DNA from 2 places in the Kineococcus sp. AC630 genome. Region 2 is predicted to be linked to the other one. Evidence: riboswitches for the same ligand, from Rfam matches in the RefSeq annotation. Region 2 holds a riboswitch; the other holds the start of a gene.
The links. A riboswitch is a leader RNA that binds a small molecule or an ion and turns the genes downstream of it on or off. The one in region 2 is predicted to bind glycine.
Positions count from the first base shown of each region.

Region 1: linked by a shared signal. The riboswitch ahead of gcvP (aminomethyl-transferring glycine dehydrogenase) and the one ahead of gcvT (glycine cleavage system aminomethyltransferase GcvT) in region 2 are both predicted to bind glycine.

Region 1 covers NZ_CEEDMJ010000005.1:195,796-202,756, forward strand. Annotated here, with positions in the region: gene gcvP (aminomethyl-transferring glycine dehydrogenase) at 1-2,441, opposite strand, end outside; glycine riboswitch at 2,525-2,626, opposite strand; gene AC0I8G_RS07555 (ParA family protein) at 2,687-3,448, shown strand; gene AC0I8G_RS07560 (SMI1/KNR4 family protein) at 3,591-4,256, shown strand; gene AC0I8G_RS07565 (MerR family transcriptional regulator) at 4,335-4,934, opposite strand; gene AC0I8G_RS07570 (bifunctional nuclease family protein) at 5,078-5,557, opposite strand; gene ftsR (transcriptional regulator FtsR) at 5,583-6,296, opposite strand; gene AC0I8G_RS07580 (FHA domain-containing protein) at 6,338-6,754, opposite strand.
Region 2 covers NZ_CEEDMJ010000008.1:795-7,755, forward strand. Annotated here, with positions in the region: gene AC0I8G_RS09935 (LacI family DNA-binding transcriptional regulator) at 1-366, shown strand, start outside; gene AC0I8G_RS09940 (tautomerase family protein) at 392-781, shown strand; glycine riboswitch at 868-962, shown strand; glycine riboswitch at 964-1,053, shown strand; gene gcvT (glycine cleavage system aminomethyltransferase GcvT) at 1,098-2,222, shown strand; gene AC0I8G_RS09950 (L-serine ammonia-lyase) at 2,253-3,641, shown strand; gene AC0I8G_RS09955 (LysR family transcriptional regulator) at 3,622-4,551, opposite strand; gene AC0I8G_RS09960 (MFS transporter) at 4,652-5,947, shown strand; gene AC0I8G_RS09965 (hypothetical protein) at 5,958-6,203, shown strand; gene AC0I8G_RS09970 (sterol carrier family protein) at 6,235-6,627, shown strand; gene AC0I8G_RS09975 (hypothetical protein) at 6,624-6,961, shown strand, end outside.

The sequences.
Region 1 (6,961 bases), on a different contig from region 2:
CACTCGTGGGCGACGAGCCCGCCGGGGCCGCGGTAGAGGACGGGGAACGCCTCCTGCAGCCGGGTGGCGACGTAGTTGGCGGAGAGCACGGCCTGGACGGTCGCGGCGCGCAGCCCGTCGGGGCCCATCAGCCGCAGGTAGGCCCACGGGATGGGCAGGATCCCGGCGGAACCGTACGGGGCGGCGGAGACCATCCCGACCCCGTCGCCGTCGGGGGCGGTGGAGGGCAGGAACGGGGCGAGGTGGGAGCGGACCGCGACGGGTCCGACGCCGGGGCCGCCGCCGCCGTGGGGGATGCAGAACGTCTTGTGCAGGTTCAGGTGGGAGACGTCGGCCCCGAACTTGCCGGGCCGGGCGAGGCCGACGAGGGCGTTGAGGTTCGCGCCGTCGACGTAGACCTGGCCGCCGGCGTCGTGGACGAGCCCGCAGACCTCGCGGATGGACTCCTCGTAGACGCCGTGGGTCGAGGGGTAGGTGACCATCAGCGCGGCGAGGTCGTCGGCGTGCTCGGTGACCTTGGCGCGCAGGTCGTCGAGGTCGACGTTGCCCGCGTCGTCGCAGCGGACGACGACGACCTTCAGCCCGGCCATCACGGCGCTGGCGGCGTTGGTGCCGTGGGCGGAGGAGGGGATGAGGCAGATCGTGCGCTCACCGTGGCCCTGGGCGAGGTGGTAGGCGCGGATGGCGAGCAGTCCGGCGAACTCGCCCTGGGACCCGGCGTTGGGCTGCAACGAGACGGCGTCGTAGCCGGTGACCTCGGCGAGCCAGCCTTCGAGGTCGGCGGCGAGTTCGGCGGTGCCGGCGAGCTGGTCGGCCGGGGCGTAGGGGTGCAGGTCCGCGAACTCGGGCCAGGAGATCGGCTCGAGCTCGGTCGTCGCGTTGAGCTTCATGGTGCAGGAGCCCAGTGGGATCGCCCCGCGGTCGAGGGCGTAGTCGGCGTCGGAGAGGGTGCGCAGGTAGCGCAGCATCGCCGTCTCGGAGCGGTGCCGGCTGAAGACCGGGTGCGTCAGGAACTCCGACCCGCGGCGCAACGCGGACGGCAGTGCGGGGTCGGCGGTCGCCTCCGTCGGGGTCAGGCCGAAACCGGTCAGGGCCGCGGCGACGTGCGCCTCGGAGGTGGTCTCGTCGACGGTCAGCCCGACGTGGTCGACGTCGACGAGGCGCAGGTTCACCCCCGCCTCGAGCGCGACCGCGACCACGGCCTGCGCCCGGCCGGGGACGCGGGCCAGGACGGTGTCGAAGAACGCCTCGTGCACGACCTCGACCCCGCCGGCGCGCAGCGCGTCGGCGAGCGCCGCGGCGCGGCGCGCGACCTGGGAGGCGATGGCGCGCAGACCCTCCGGGCCGTGCCAGACGGCGTAGCAGCCGGCCATCACGGCCAGCAGGACCTGGGCGGTGCAGATGTTGGAGGTCGCCTTGTCGCGGCGGATGTGCTGTTCGCGGGTCTGCAGGGCGAGGCGGTACGCGCGGTTGCCGTCGGCGTCGACGGAGACGCCGACGAGGCGCCCGGGGAGGGAGCGTTCGAGGCCCTTGCGGACGGCCATGTAGGCGGCGTGCGGGCCACCCGCACCCATCGGGACGCCGAAGCGCTGGCTGGAACCGACGGCGACGTCGACGCCGAACTCCCCCGGCGCGACGAGCAGCGTCAGCGCCAGCAGGTCGGCCGCGGTGATCGCGATCGCGCCGCGGGCGTGGGCGTCGGCGACGACGGGGGCGAGGTCGCGGACCCGTCCGGAGGTCCCCGGGTACTGCAGGAGCACCCCGAACACCCCGCGCTCGCCCACCACGGCCAGCGGGTCGGCGTCGTCGAGGTCGACGCTCACGAGCTCGACACCCAGCGGCACGGCGCGGGTGCGCAGCACGGCGAGGGTCTGCGGGAGCACGTCGGCGTCGACGGCGAACACGGCACCGGCGGGGGCCTTGGAGGTCCGGCGGGCCAGGGTCATGGCCTCGGCCGCAGCGGTGGCCTCGTCGAGCAGGGAGGCGTTGGCCACGTCGAGCGCGGTGAGGTCGGTGACGGCGGTCTGGAAGTTCAGCAGCGCCTCGAGGCGGCCCTGCGAGATCTCGGGCTGGTAAGGCGTGTACGCCGTGTACCAGGAGGGGTCCTCGAGGACGTTGCGGCGCACGACGGCCGGGGTACGGGTGCCGAAGTAGCCGAGGCCGATCATCGACGGCACGACGCGGTTGCGTCCGGCGAGCGCGCGCAGCGCGGCGGTCACGGCGGTCTCGTCGAGCGCTTCGGGCAGGTCGAGCACGCCGTCGCGGATGCCGGCGGGGACGGCGCGGTCGACGAGTTCCTCCGTGGAGGAGAGGCCGACGACCTCGAGCATCCGGGCGACGTCGGCGGCGTCGGGGCCGATGTGGCGGGCGCTGAACGGCAGGGCCGCGGGCTCCGGGGAGAACTCCGGCAGGTCGCTGCGGACGGGCGTGGGCGAGGTCATGGGACGCTCCGGAGGTCGCTGAGGGCAGGTACCTCCCCGTCTGTCACCCACCCGCGCAGGCGCGGACGTGCTCCAGAGCGGCCTGATCTCGCGTGGTCCTTCCGCCTGAGAGGTTCCGGGGATGTTGCCCCTTCGGCGCCGCGGTCGGACTCTTCCCCGACCAGGGTCTCTCCCACACGAGCTGAACGGCCTGCCGTCATCCTACGGGACGAGATCCCGGATCCCGGGAAGATAGGTTGACCGCCGTGATCACCCTCGCCGTCTGCAGTGCCAAGGGTGGGGTCGGCAAGACGTCCGTCGTCCTCGGGCTGGCCTCGGCCGCCCTCCACCGCGGGACCAGCACCCTCGTCGTCGACCTCGACCCGCAGGCGGACGCCACGTCCGGCCTCGACGTCAGCGCCCACCGCGACCACGACGTCGCCGCCGTGCTGCGCACCCCGAGACGTCGCGTCGCCGAGGACGCCGTCGCGCCCAGCGGGTGGGTCGACGACCACCCGGGACTGCTCGACGTCCTCACCGGTTCCGCGGCCTCCGCGGGTCTGGACACCCCCGAGGCCGACGAGGAGACGCTGAAGTCGTTGCGCCGGGCCCTGGGCAAGCTCGACGACCACGACCTCGCCCTGCTGGACACCCCGCCCTCGCTCAACGGGCTGACGCGTTCGGCGTGGCGCGCGGCGGACGCCGTGCTCGTGGTCTCCGACGCCAGCCGGTTCTCCGTGGCGGCGGTCGACCGCACGATCCGGGAGGTCCGTGCCCTGCGCAGCTCCCCGGAGGTCGTCGGGGTCCTGGTCAACCGCTACACCCAGCGCTCGGGGGAACAGCGCTTCCGCTACGAGGAACTGCAGGCCATGTTCGGCGACCTGGTGCTGGAACCGCTGCCGGACCGGGTGGCCGTGCCGCAGTCGCAGGGAGCGGGGGTTCCGCTGCACTCGTTGCGGGCCAAGGCGGCGAAGACCGTCGCGGAGCAGTTCGACGCGGTGCTGGACCGGATCCTCCGCACGACGTAGGGAACCGGACGGGGCCGTACCCCGTCCGAGGTGCGGGAACGCCGACGAACGCCTAAGTTCCAACAAGTCGGTCTACCCGGGTTTCGTCCCCGCAGGTGCCGCCCGTTCTTCCCCGCGCTCTTCGCGGGCCCTAGGAGGTTCCGTGACGCCCAACACACCCCTCGACCGTCTCCGCGTGGTGCGCGCCGTCCGCGGAGCGGTGGTTCCGACCGCAGCACCGCACGTGCCCGCTCCGGACCCGGAGGCCGACCGGATCACCGGCATCGTCACGCGGTTGCGCGCCCAGTGGACGCGTTGCGGCGCGGACATCGCCAGCCACCTGCGCCCCGGGGTCGGCGAGGCTCACCTCGACGCGGTGGAACGCCAGATGGGCCTGCTGATCCCCCGCGGCGCCCGGGCCTGGTGGCGCGCGGTCGACGGTGTCGATCCCGTCCGCACCACCTTCCGCACGAGTGCTCCGACGGTGGGGCCCGGTGGCTGGGTCCCGTTGACCCTGGAGGAGGCGGTGCGTCGCGCGAGCGGCCAGGGTCCCGGCCTCACCGCCCCGCCGGCCCTGCTGCCCCTCTTCGCCCGCGACGAGGAACTCATCGCCGTGCGCCTGGGCTCCAGCCGCTCCGTCGTCGAGCAGATCGTGCTGGCCGAGGACGGCGAGGGCTACCAGCACTCCTGGCGCGTCGGTCTCGACGAGCTGCTGAGCACCTGGGCCGACTCCCTGCTCGCCGCGGTGCACTGGCTGCCCGACGCCCACGACTGGGTGACCGACCCCTTCGCCCTGCAGGCTCTCCCCCGCGCCGAGCTCCTCGACTAGTCCACCCCACGCACGACGAAAGCCGTGATCCCGCTGGGTCCCCCCCGCAGGATCACGGCTTTCGTGCGTGGCGTGGGGCTAGCCGGCTTCGCGAGCGGCGCGACGCTTGGACAGCTCGTCGGCCAGGACCATGGCGGTCTGACCGGGCTCGCGGTCGGCGGGACGTTCGCTCGGCAGCGAGGCCAGCTCCCCCTCGACCTCGCGCCAGACACGGCCCACGGCGATGCCGAAGACGCCTTGACCGCCTTGGACGAGATCTATCACTTCATCGGCCGAGGTGCACTCGTAGACGCTGGCACCGTCGGACATGAGGGTGATCTGGGCGAGGTCGTCGACGCCACGCTCACGCAGGTGGGTGACCGCCGAGCGGATCTGGTGCAGCGAGACGCCGGTGTCCAGCAGCCGCTTCACGACCTTCAGGACCAGGATGTCGCGGAACCCGTAGAGACGCTGCGAGCCGGAGCCGGAGGCACCGCGCACACCGGGCTCGACGAGGCCGGTGCGGGCCCAGTAGTCGAGCTGGCGGTAGGTGATGCCGGCGGCCTTGCAGGCCGTCTGACCGCGGTAGCCGACCTCTTCGTCCAGGTCGGGGAGGTCCTCGGCGAACAGCAGACCCTGCGCACGAACTGGCGGGGTCGACTTCCGCGACGACCCTGCGACTGCATCGCCACTGCTCACGCCGGCCTCCTCGTCATCGCCACCCGTCGAGGACCGACCGGAAGCGTTCTGCATACTGACCGTAGAAGAGCACCCCCGGAGCGTCAACGAGGCGCGCGGCGCGCCGCAGACCGTGACCTATCCGTGACCCGGGAGAACCCGGTTCAGGCCTCGCCCGAATCGGCTTCGAAGTCCTCGGGCGAGATGTGGTCGAGGAACTCGCGGAACTTCTCCACCTCGTCCTCGTCCTCGTCCGGCACCGGGACGCCCCCGGAGTCGAGCACCTGGTCGGCGCTCACGATGGGGCAGCCCACGCGCAGGGCGAGGGCGATCGCGTCGGACGTCCGCGAGCTGACCGTGAGGCCACCGTCGAAGACGAGTTCCGCGAAGTAGACGTTGTCCTTGACCGCCACGATCCGGACCTCTTCCAGACGTCGGCCGACGGCCTCGATGACGTCCTTGAGCAGGTCGTGGGTCAGCGGACGGGGCGGGACGACACCCTGCTGGGCGAAGGCGATGGCACTCGCCTCGGGAGCCCCGATCCAGATGGGCAGGTACCGGTCGCCGTCCCGTTCGCGCAGCAGCACGATCGGGTTGTTGGAAGGCATCTCGACTCTGACGCCGATGACATCGAGCGCGCGCACCCGATCACCGTACCCCGGCGTCGGCTCAGCGCGCGCCGCGGCCGAGCGCGCCGGCGACGAGCGCGGTGTGCAGCCGCAGGCAGGCCGCCGCGATCTCCCGCACGACCTGGTCGGCGCGGTCGACGGACTCGCCACCGCCTCGCTGCCCGAGGCGCTGCAGCGGCGCGGCGACCTGTTCCGCGAGAGCGATCTCACGGTCGGCGGCGGTGCGGAACATCCGCAGGTGCCGGGCCTCGATGCCGTGCGCCGCCAGCGAGGCCGCGGCGCGCAGCACCTCCAGGGCCTCACCGTCGTACCACGGGCCCCCGGGAGCGGGCGAGAGCACGCCGAACCCCTCGAGCGCGTCGAGGAGCTCGGCGTCGACGCCGGACTCGCGCAGGATCTCCAGCCGGGTCAGCCGGAGGTTGGCGGCGTGGCCGTCGAACCGGTCGGCCCCCGGGACGCTGCCCGCCGCGACGACCTCGGGGACGCGCGGTGCCGCCCCGGGCTGTTCCGGCGGCTCGAGGCCGCGGTCCATGGCCTCGAGGTTCTCCCGGATGACCTTCAGCGGCAGGTAGTGGTCGCGTTGGGCGGAGAGCACGTACCGCAACCGGTCGACGTCGTCGGAGGAGAACTTGCGGTACCCCGCGGGGGTCCGGCCCGGTTCGACGAGACCCTGCTCCTCGAGGAAGCGGATCTTGGAGATGCTGACGTCGGGGAAGTCCGGCGTCAGGATCGCGAGGACCTCGCCGATCGTCATCCTGGGCAGGCTCGGGTCCAGGGACCGCGCCCCGGCAGCGCTCACTGCTCCCCTCGCGGGCTGGGGTGGAAGTCCATCCGGTACTTGCCGATCTGCACCTCGTCGCCGGCGGCCAGGACCACGTCGTCGATGCGCTCGCGGTTGACGTAGGTGCCGTTGAGACTGCCGACGTCACGCACCCGGAACCCCGGACCCCTCGCCGGGTCGGGCGCGCGGAGGAACTCCGCGTGCTTGCGCGAGACCGTCACGTCGTCCAGGAAGATGTCGCTGGTCTGGTGGCGGCCCGCGGAGGTCCGCTCGGCGTCCAGGAGGAACCGGGACCCCGCGTTGGGACCGCGCCGCACGACGAGCAGCGCCGATCCGGCCGGCAGGGCGTCGATGGCCTCCTGGTCGTCACTGGTGAGACCGCGTTCCGCGGACTCGTGGACCTCGGGGACGACCAGACCGGCGAAGGACATGGTGGAATCCACCGGCCGCTCGGCCGCGCCACCCCGGGGGGTCGCCGCAGGGGTCGTCCCGCCCTCCGAGGACGCACCCGCCCCGTCGGTCGACGATGCAGCCAACCCGTCGTCCGACGCAGCCAACCCGTCGTCCGACGACGTGCCCGACGCAGACATCGACACCACCTCTCACGCTGGCAGAACACGTGACTCCCGGGGGCAGGC
Region 2 (6,961 bases):
GAGGGGACCTTCGACGAGGAGGGCGGGGCGGCCGCCACCCGGCGGGTCCTGGGTGGGGGGTGGACGGGGACGGCGGTGGTGGCCGCCAGCGACCGGATCGCGCTCGGCGTCCTCGACGTCCTCCTGCGGGACGGGATCGCGGTCCCCGGGCGGGTGTCGGTGACCGGCTACGACGACAGCCTCCTGGCCCGGCTGGGGCACGTGCGGCTGACGTCGGTGAGCCAGGACGCGGCGGGGCAGGCGGCGTGCGCGGTGCGGGCGGCCGTGCGGCGCCTGGACGGCGCGGACGATCCGGGCCCCGCCGACGTCGTCCTCGCCCCGCGGCTGGTGGTGCGGGACACGACCGGTTCAGTCATGTCAGAATGACAGGACAAACTACCTGGAGGTTCTCGTGCCCCTGCTCCGCTTCGACCTCGTCGCCGGCCGTCGCCCCGACGAGGTCGCCACGCTGCTCGACGCCGCCCACGCCGCCGTGGTCGAGGCGTTCGGCGTCCCCGACGGCGACCGGTACCAGGTCGTCCACCAGCACCCCGAGGGCGAGCTCGTCGTCCACGACACCGGCCTCGGCATCGAGCGCACCCGCGACGTCGTCGTGCTGCAGGTGACCAGCCGCCCCCGCCCGCGCGCGCAGAAGGAGGCGTTCTACCGCCTGCTCGTCGAGCGGCTGCGCACCCGCTGCGGGACCGCACCCTCCGACGTCGTCGTCTCGGTCGTGGAGAACTCCGACGCCGACTGGTCCTTCGGCCACGGCCGCGCCCAGTTCCTCACCGGGGAGCTCTGAGCCGGCGCGGCGGGACGCGGCGGCGCTGGTCCCCAGGGGCGGTCGTGTGCCACGCTGACGGGCAGCACAACTGAACACACGGCCGCTTCCCCCGGGCGGGAGAGCCTCACCGGTCCCACCGGTGGGCACCGAAGGAGCAACCACCCCGGAACCTCTCAGGTCCACGTACCGCCACGGGCAGGCCGCTCTGGAGAGCAGGACCCCTGGGTCCTCACCGACGGGGAAAGCCCTGCCCCGCAGGGTGAAGCTCTCAGGTTCCGCGACAGAGGGGGTCCAGCACGCGACCGCACCGCGCGGTCGCGACGAGAGGAGCCCTGTGAACACCCAGGTCAGCAGCTCGACGGCCAGCCCGACGAGCACGCCCCTCGCCGACGTCCACGCGGCGCTCGGCGCCTCCTTCACCGACTTCGCCGGCTGGCAGATGCCGCTGCGCTACGCCTCCGACCTCGCCGAGCACAAGGCCGTCCGCGAGAGCGCCGGGGTCTTCGACCTCTCGCACATGGGAGAGATCCGGGTCACCGGCCCCGAGGCGGGAGCGGCGCTGGACGCGGCCCTCGTCGGGCGGGCCTCGACCATGCCGATCGGCCGGGCGGCCTACGGGATGCTCGTCGACCACGAGGGCGGGATCGTCGACGACCTCGTGACCTACCGCCTCGGCGAGCAGGAGTTCCTCGTCGTCGCCAACGCCGCGAACGTCGAACCCGTCGTCGTGGCCATCGCCGACCGGTGTCGCCCCTTCGACGTCCACGTCGCCGACGAGACCGCCCGCTGGGCCCTCGTCGCGGTGCAGGGGCCGGCGTCGGTGGCGATCCTCGGACCCCTCGTGGACGTCGACCTCGACGCGCTCGGCTACTACCGCAGCGCGTCCGCCACCCTGCGCGACGTCCCCGTGCTGCTCGCGCGCACCGGGTACACCGGGGAGGACGGTTTCGAGGTGTTCGCCCCGGTCGAGCACGCGGTCACCGTCTGGGACGCGCTGCTGTCCGCGGCCCGGGAGCACGGTGGGGTCCCCGCCGGGCTGGCCTGCCGGGACACCCTGCGCCTGGAGGCGGGGATGCCGCTCTACGGCCACGAACTCACCCGCGGGACCAGCCCGTTCGCCGCCGGCCTCGGCCGTGTCGTGAAGCTGGACAAGGACCCGGGACCGGTCGGGCTCGAGGCGCTGCGACGACTCGCCGAGGTCGCACCCGCCCGGGTGCTGGTCGGCCTGAAGGGATCGGGGCGCCGGGCTCCCCGTGCCGGGTACGCCGTCGTCTCCGACGGGAACCCGGTCGGGGAGGTCACCAGCGGCGCGTTGTCGCCCACGCTCGGCTACCCCGTCGCGATGGCCTACGTCGACGCCGCGCTCTCCGCCCCCGGCACCGCGCTGGCCGTCGACGTCCGCGGTTCCGAACTGCCCGTCGAGGTCGTCGCACTGCCCTTCTACCGTCGGGAGCGCTGACGCGTGAGCGCTCCGCTGTCCGTCTTCGACATGTTCTCCATCGGCATCGGCCCGTCGAGCTCGCACACCGTCGGCCCGATGCGCGCCGCCCTCGCCTTCGCCGAGCACCTCGAGGGAACCGCCGCGCTGGAACGGGTCGTCTCCGTCACCATCGACCTCTACGGATCGCTGGGGGCCACCGGCCGCGGACACGGCACCGACCGGGCCGTCGTCCTGGGACTGCTCGGTGAACGGCCCGAACTCATCGATCCCGACGCCGTGGGAGGGCTCCTCGACGAGATCCGGCGCAGCGGTGAACTGCGGGTCCTCGGCCGGCACGCGGTGGGTTTCGACCTCGACGGCGACGTCCGCCTGATCGGCCGGACCTCGCTGCCCGCCCACCCCAACGGCATGGTGTTCACGGCCCGCGACGCCGCCGGTGACGTCGTCGCCGAACGGACGTCGTACTCCGTCGGTGGGGGTTTCGTCCGCGACCACCCGCTGGACGCGAGCGAACCCGTCGTGGGGACCGGGGCGGGGTTGCCGCACGGTTTCCGCAGCGCCCAGGAACTCCTCGACCACTGCCGCTCGACCGGCCTCGGGGTCGCGGACCTGGTGCGCCGCAACGAGGAGAGCCTCCGCTCCGGGAACGACGTGGACTCCGGGCTGCTGGACATCTTCGCCGCCATGGCCGCCTGCGTCGACCACGGCCTCGTCACCGACGGAACCCTCCCCGGCGGGCTCGGCGTCCGCCGCCGCGCCCCGCGCCTGCACCGCGAACTCCTCTCCGAGGAGGGGAACACCGCCGCCGACGTCCTGCACGCGATGGACTGGGTCAGCCTCTTCGCGCTCGCGGTGAACGAGGAGAACGCCGCCGGCGGCCGGGTCGTCACGGCCCCGACGAACGGCGCCGCGGGCATCGTCCCCGCCGTGCTGCACTTCTACCGGCGTTTCGTCCGCGGCGCCGACGACGCCGGGACGGTCCGGTTCCTGCTGGCGGCCGGGGGGATCGGGATCATCCTCAAGGAGACGGGTTCCATCTCCGGCGCCGAGGTCGGGTGCCAGGGCGAGGTGGGTTCGGCCAGCGCGATGGCCGCGGCCGGTCTCGCCGAGGTCCTCGGGGGAACGCCCGAGCAGGTGGAGAACGCCGCCGAGATCGCCGTCGAGCACCACCTGGGCCTCACCTGCGACCCCGTCGGCGGGCTCGTCCAGATCCCCTGCATCGAACGCAACGCCGTCGGCGCGACCACCGCGATCCACGCGGCCCGCACCGCGATGCGCGGCGACGGCAGCCACGTCGTGAGCCTGGACACCGCGATCGCCACCATGCGCCAGACCGGCGCGCACATGCGCTCGGAGTACAAGGAGACCTCCCTCGGCGGTCTCGCCCTCACCGTCATCGGCCGCCCCACCGTCGGGGTCAACGTCCCCGAGTGCTGACTCCCGGGTCGGGCGCGGAGCGGCGGACGTGGCGGTCGACGGCCTCGGTGAAGGCGGTGACGGCCTTGCGCACGGGACGTTCGGGGGAGGGACGCGAGGTCGCCAGCGACAACGTCCAGCTCAGCGGCTCACCCGCGACGGGCTGCTCGTGGCAGCCGGCCCGGACGGGGACCGAACCCGGCACGAACGCCGGGCCGAGACCGGCGGCGACGTAGCGGGGGAACGTCGAGACGTCCGGCACCTCCAGGACCACCCGTCGCGTCGCGCCGACCCGCGCGAACAGCGCGTCGACCTGCAGGCGGTTCGCGAAACCCGGCGGCCCGTCGATCCAGCGGTCCCCCGCGAGGTCCGCCAGTTCCACCGGGGCCGAGGAGGCCAGCGGGTGCCCCGGGGGCAGCAGCAACCGGAAGGCGCTCCGGTCGAGGTGGCGCAGCACGACGCTCGCCGGCGGCCGGAACGGCCAGGACAGGAACGCGACGTCCAGCTCGCCGCCGACGAGGGCGCGCAGCAGACCCCGCGAACCGTCCGCGAACACCCGCATCGACACCGACACCCGGGGGTTCGCCGTCGTGAACCGCTGCAGCAGCAGGGGCAGGTCCACCGGGTGCATCGTCGTCACGACGCCCACGGCCAGCGGCCCGGAGGGTCCGCCGTCGGCGTCGAGCACCGCCGAGCGCGCCTCGGAGACCCCGGCGAGCACCCGTCGGGCCTCCGGGAGCAGGGCCCGGCCCGCGTCGGTGACGACGGCCCGGCGTGAGGTGCGGACGAACAGGGCGACGCCCAGGTCCTCCTCCAGCGCCCGGACGACGGTGCTCACCGCGGACTGCGCGGCCCCCAGCCGCCGGGCGGCCGCGCTGATCGTCCCCGCCTCCACGACGGCGAGGAACACCTCCAGCTGACGCAGCTCCACCGCACTCCCATCCCGCTCTTCCATCGTTGATCGCGATGGATGGTCCCACCGCCCAGCGGTGGAACGGAAGGCTTCGTGCCGACCGGTGCTTGCACGGTCCATGGGATCGAACCGCCGGCACCGTCTCGGCTTCTGGATCGTCGCCTCCGCCTTCGCGACCGCGCTGGCCTTCGCCACCGTGCCGACCCCGCTGTGGGCCCTCTACCGCCAACGCGACGGGCTGCCCACGGTCGTGGTGACCGTCGCCTTCGCGGTCTACGCGGCCGGCGTCGCGATCGCCCTCTTCACCGTCGGGCACCTCTCCGACCACCTGGGCCGGCGCCGGGTCCTCGCCCCCGCCCTCGTGCTCGAGGCCGTCGCCGCGCTCGCCCTCGCGCTCACCCCGAACCTCGCGGTCCTCATCGTCGCCCGGGTCGTGACCGGGCTCGCCGTCGGGGCGCTGACCCCCACCGCCACCGCGTACCTCGCCGAGCTCCACGGCCGGACCGCCTCCCGCAGGCCGGGGCTCGGCGCCGTCGTCGCCACCGCCGCCAACCTCGGCGGCCTCGGCCTCGGGGCCCTCGTCGCCGGGTTGCTCGTCGGCCACCTCGGGGACCCGCTGCGGGTCCCGCACGAGGTCTTCCTCGTCCTGCTGCTGCTCGCCGCCGCGGCCGTCGCGCTGCTCGTCCCCGAGACCGTCGAGCGCGAGCACCGGCCCTACCGCGTCCAGCGGATCGCCGTCCCGGCCGCCGCCCGGGGCCGCTACCTCGCCGCCGCCCTCGCCTCCTTCGCGCTCTTCGCCGTCCTGGGGCTCTTCACCTCCCTCGCCCCCGCGGTCCTGGCCTCCCTCGGGCACCCCGGCCCGGTGACCGGCGGGGCGAGCACCTTCGCCGTCCTCGCGGCGGCGGCGCTCAGCCAGGTCCTCCTCGTCCGCCTGCACGCCACCCACCAGGTGCGGATCGGGCTGGCCCTCACCGCCCTCGGCGTCGTCGGTCTCGGGGTCGGGGTGGTGCTCGGGCTCGTCGCGGTGTTCCTCGGCGGCTCGGTCGTGGCGGGGGCGGGCGTCGGCGTCCTGCTCAAGGGCTCGCTCACGACGGCGACCTCGCTGGCCCCGGCGGGTGCCCGCGGTGAGGCGGCCGCCGGCATCTTCCTGGCCGGCTACCTCGGGATGGCCGTCCCGGCGCTCGCCGTCGGGTTCAGCAGTTCCGCCGGGGTCGCCTACGACGTCTCGGTCCCCGTCCTCGCCGTCGTCGTGCTCGCCCTCCTGGGCACCGTCGCGGTGGCCCTGCGCCGCAACCCCGCGCCCGACTCGGGACCTGACTCCGGGTCCGGCTCGGGGCCTGCTGACAGCGGCCCCGTCCAGGTGTCTACTGGTGGCGGCGACGACCGGCAGGGGGTCGCCGCCGGCCCTCGGTGAGGAGGTCCACGTGCGCACCACGAGAACCGCTGCCCCGGACCGTCTCGAGGTCGAACACCCTCCCCACCCGCACCCCGGCCTGGCCGTCGCGCTGCTCGGGCTCGCCCTCGTCGTGGCCGTCGTCGTGGCGGTGGTCGTCGTCCTCCTCGTCCGCGCCGGCGACGGCGGAGTGCCCGCAGCGCCCGGTCTGCCGGGTCTGTCGGGTGTGCCAGGTCACGTCCCGCAGCCCGTCCCCGGCCCGGTGGTCCGCGCCTGACCTGGAACGCTCGACCTGGGACGATGACGCGATGCCCACCCGTCGCCGCACCGACCCCGCCGAAGGCCTCGCCGCCGTCCGCGCCGTGGAGGACCTCTGGGAACGGGGCGAGAAGCCCGGCCGGCCGGTGCTGGCCACCGCCGTGCGGTACTCGCTGGAGGAGCTCGCGGCCCGCTACCCCGGGGGGAGCGTCGAGGTGCGCGTACCGCCGTTCGCGGCGGTGCAGGTCATCGAGGGCCCGCGGCACACCCGGGGCACCCCGCCGGCCGTCGTGGAGATGGACGCCACGACCTGGATCGAGCTCGCGACGGGCCGGACGGAGTTCGACGCGGCCCGGGCCGCGGGACGGGTCCAGGCCAGCGGCAACCGCGCAGACCTCGGCGAACTGCTGCCGCTCGTCCCACCGCGTACCGTTCACCCGTGAGCGAGCAGGCCCAGACCCCGTCCCCCGGCGACGCGCCGGAGGAGACCCCTCAGGTGTCCCCCGAGGTGTCGCCGGAGCGCGAGGGCACCGCGTTCGTCCAGGTCACCCGTCGTCGGGCGCCCCGGTTCCGCGCCTTCGTCGTCACCGGACTGGTGCTCGCCTTCGTCGTCGCCGCGGTCGTCGCGGCCGTGACCCCGGCGCGCGACGGCTACTCCCAACGCGCCCTCTTCGGGTACCTGTTCTGCGCGCTGGCCCTGTTCGGGGTCCTGCTGGGGGGTCTGGTGGCCGTGCTCGTGGACCGCCGCACCGGGACCCGACCCGCTCCCCGCGTGCG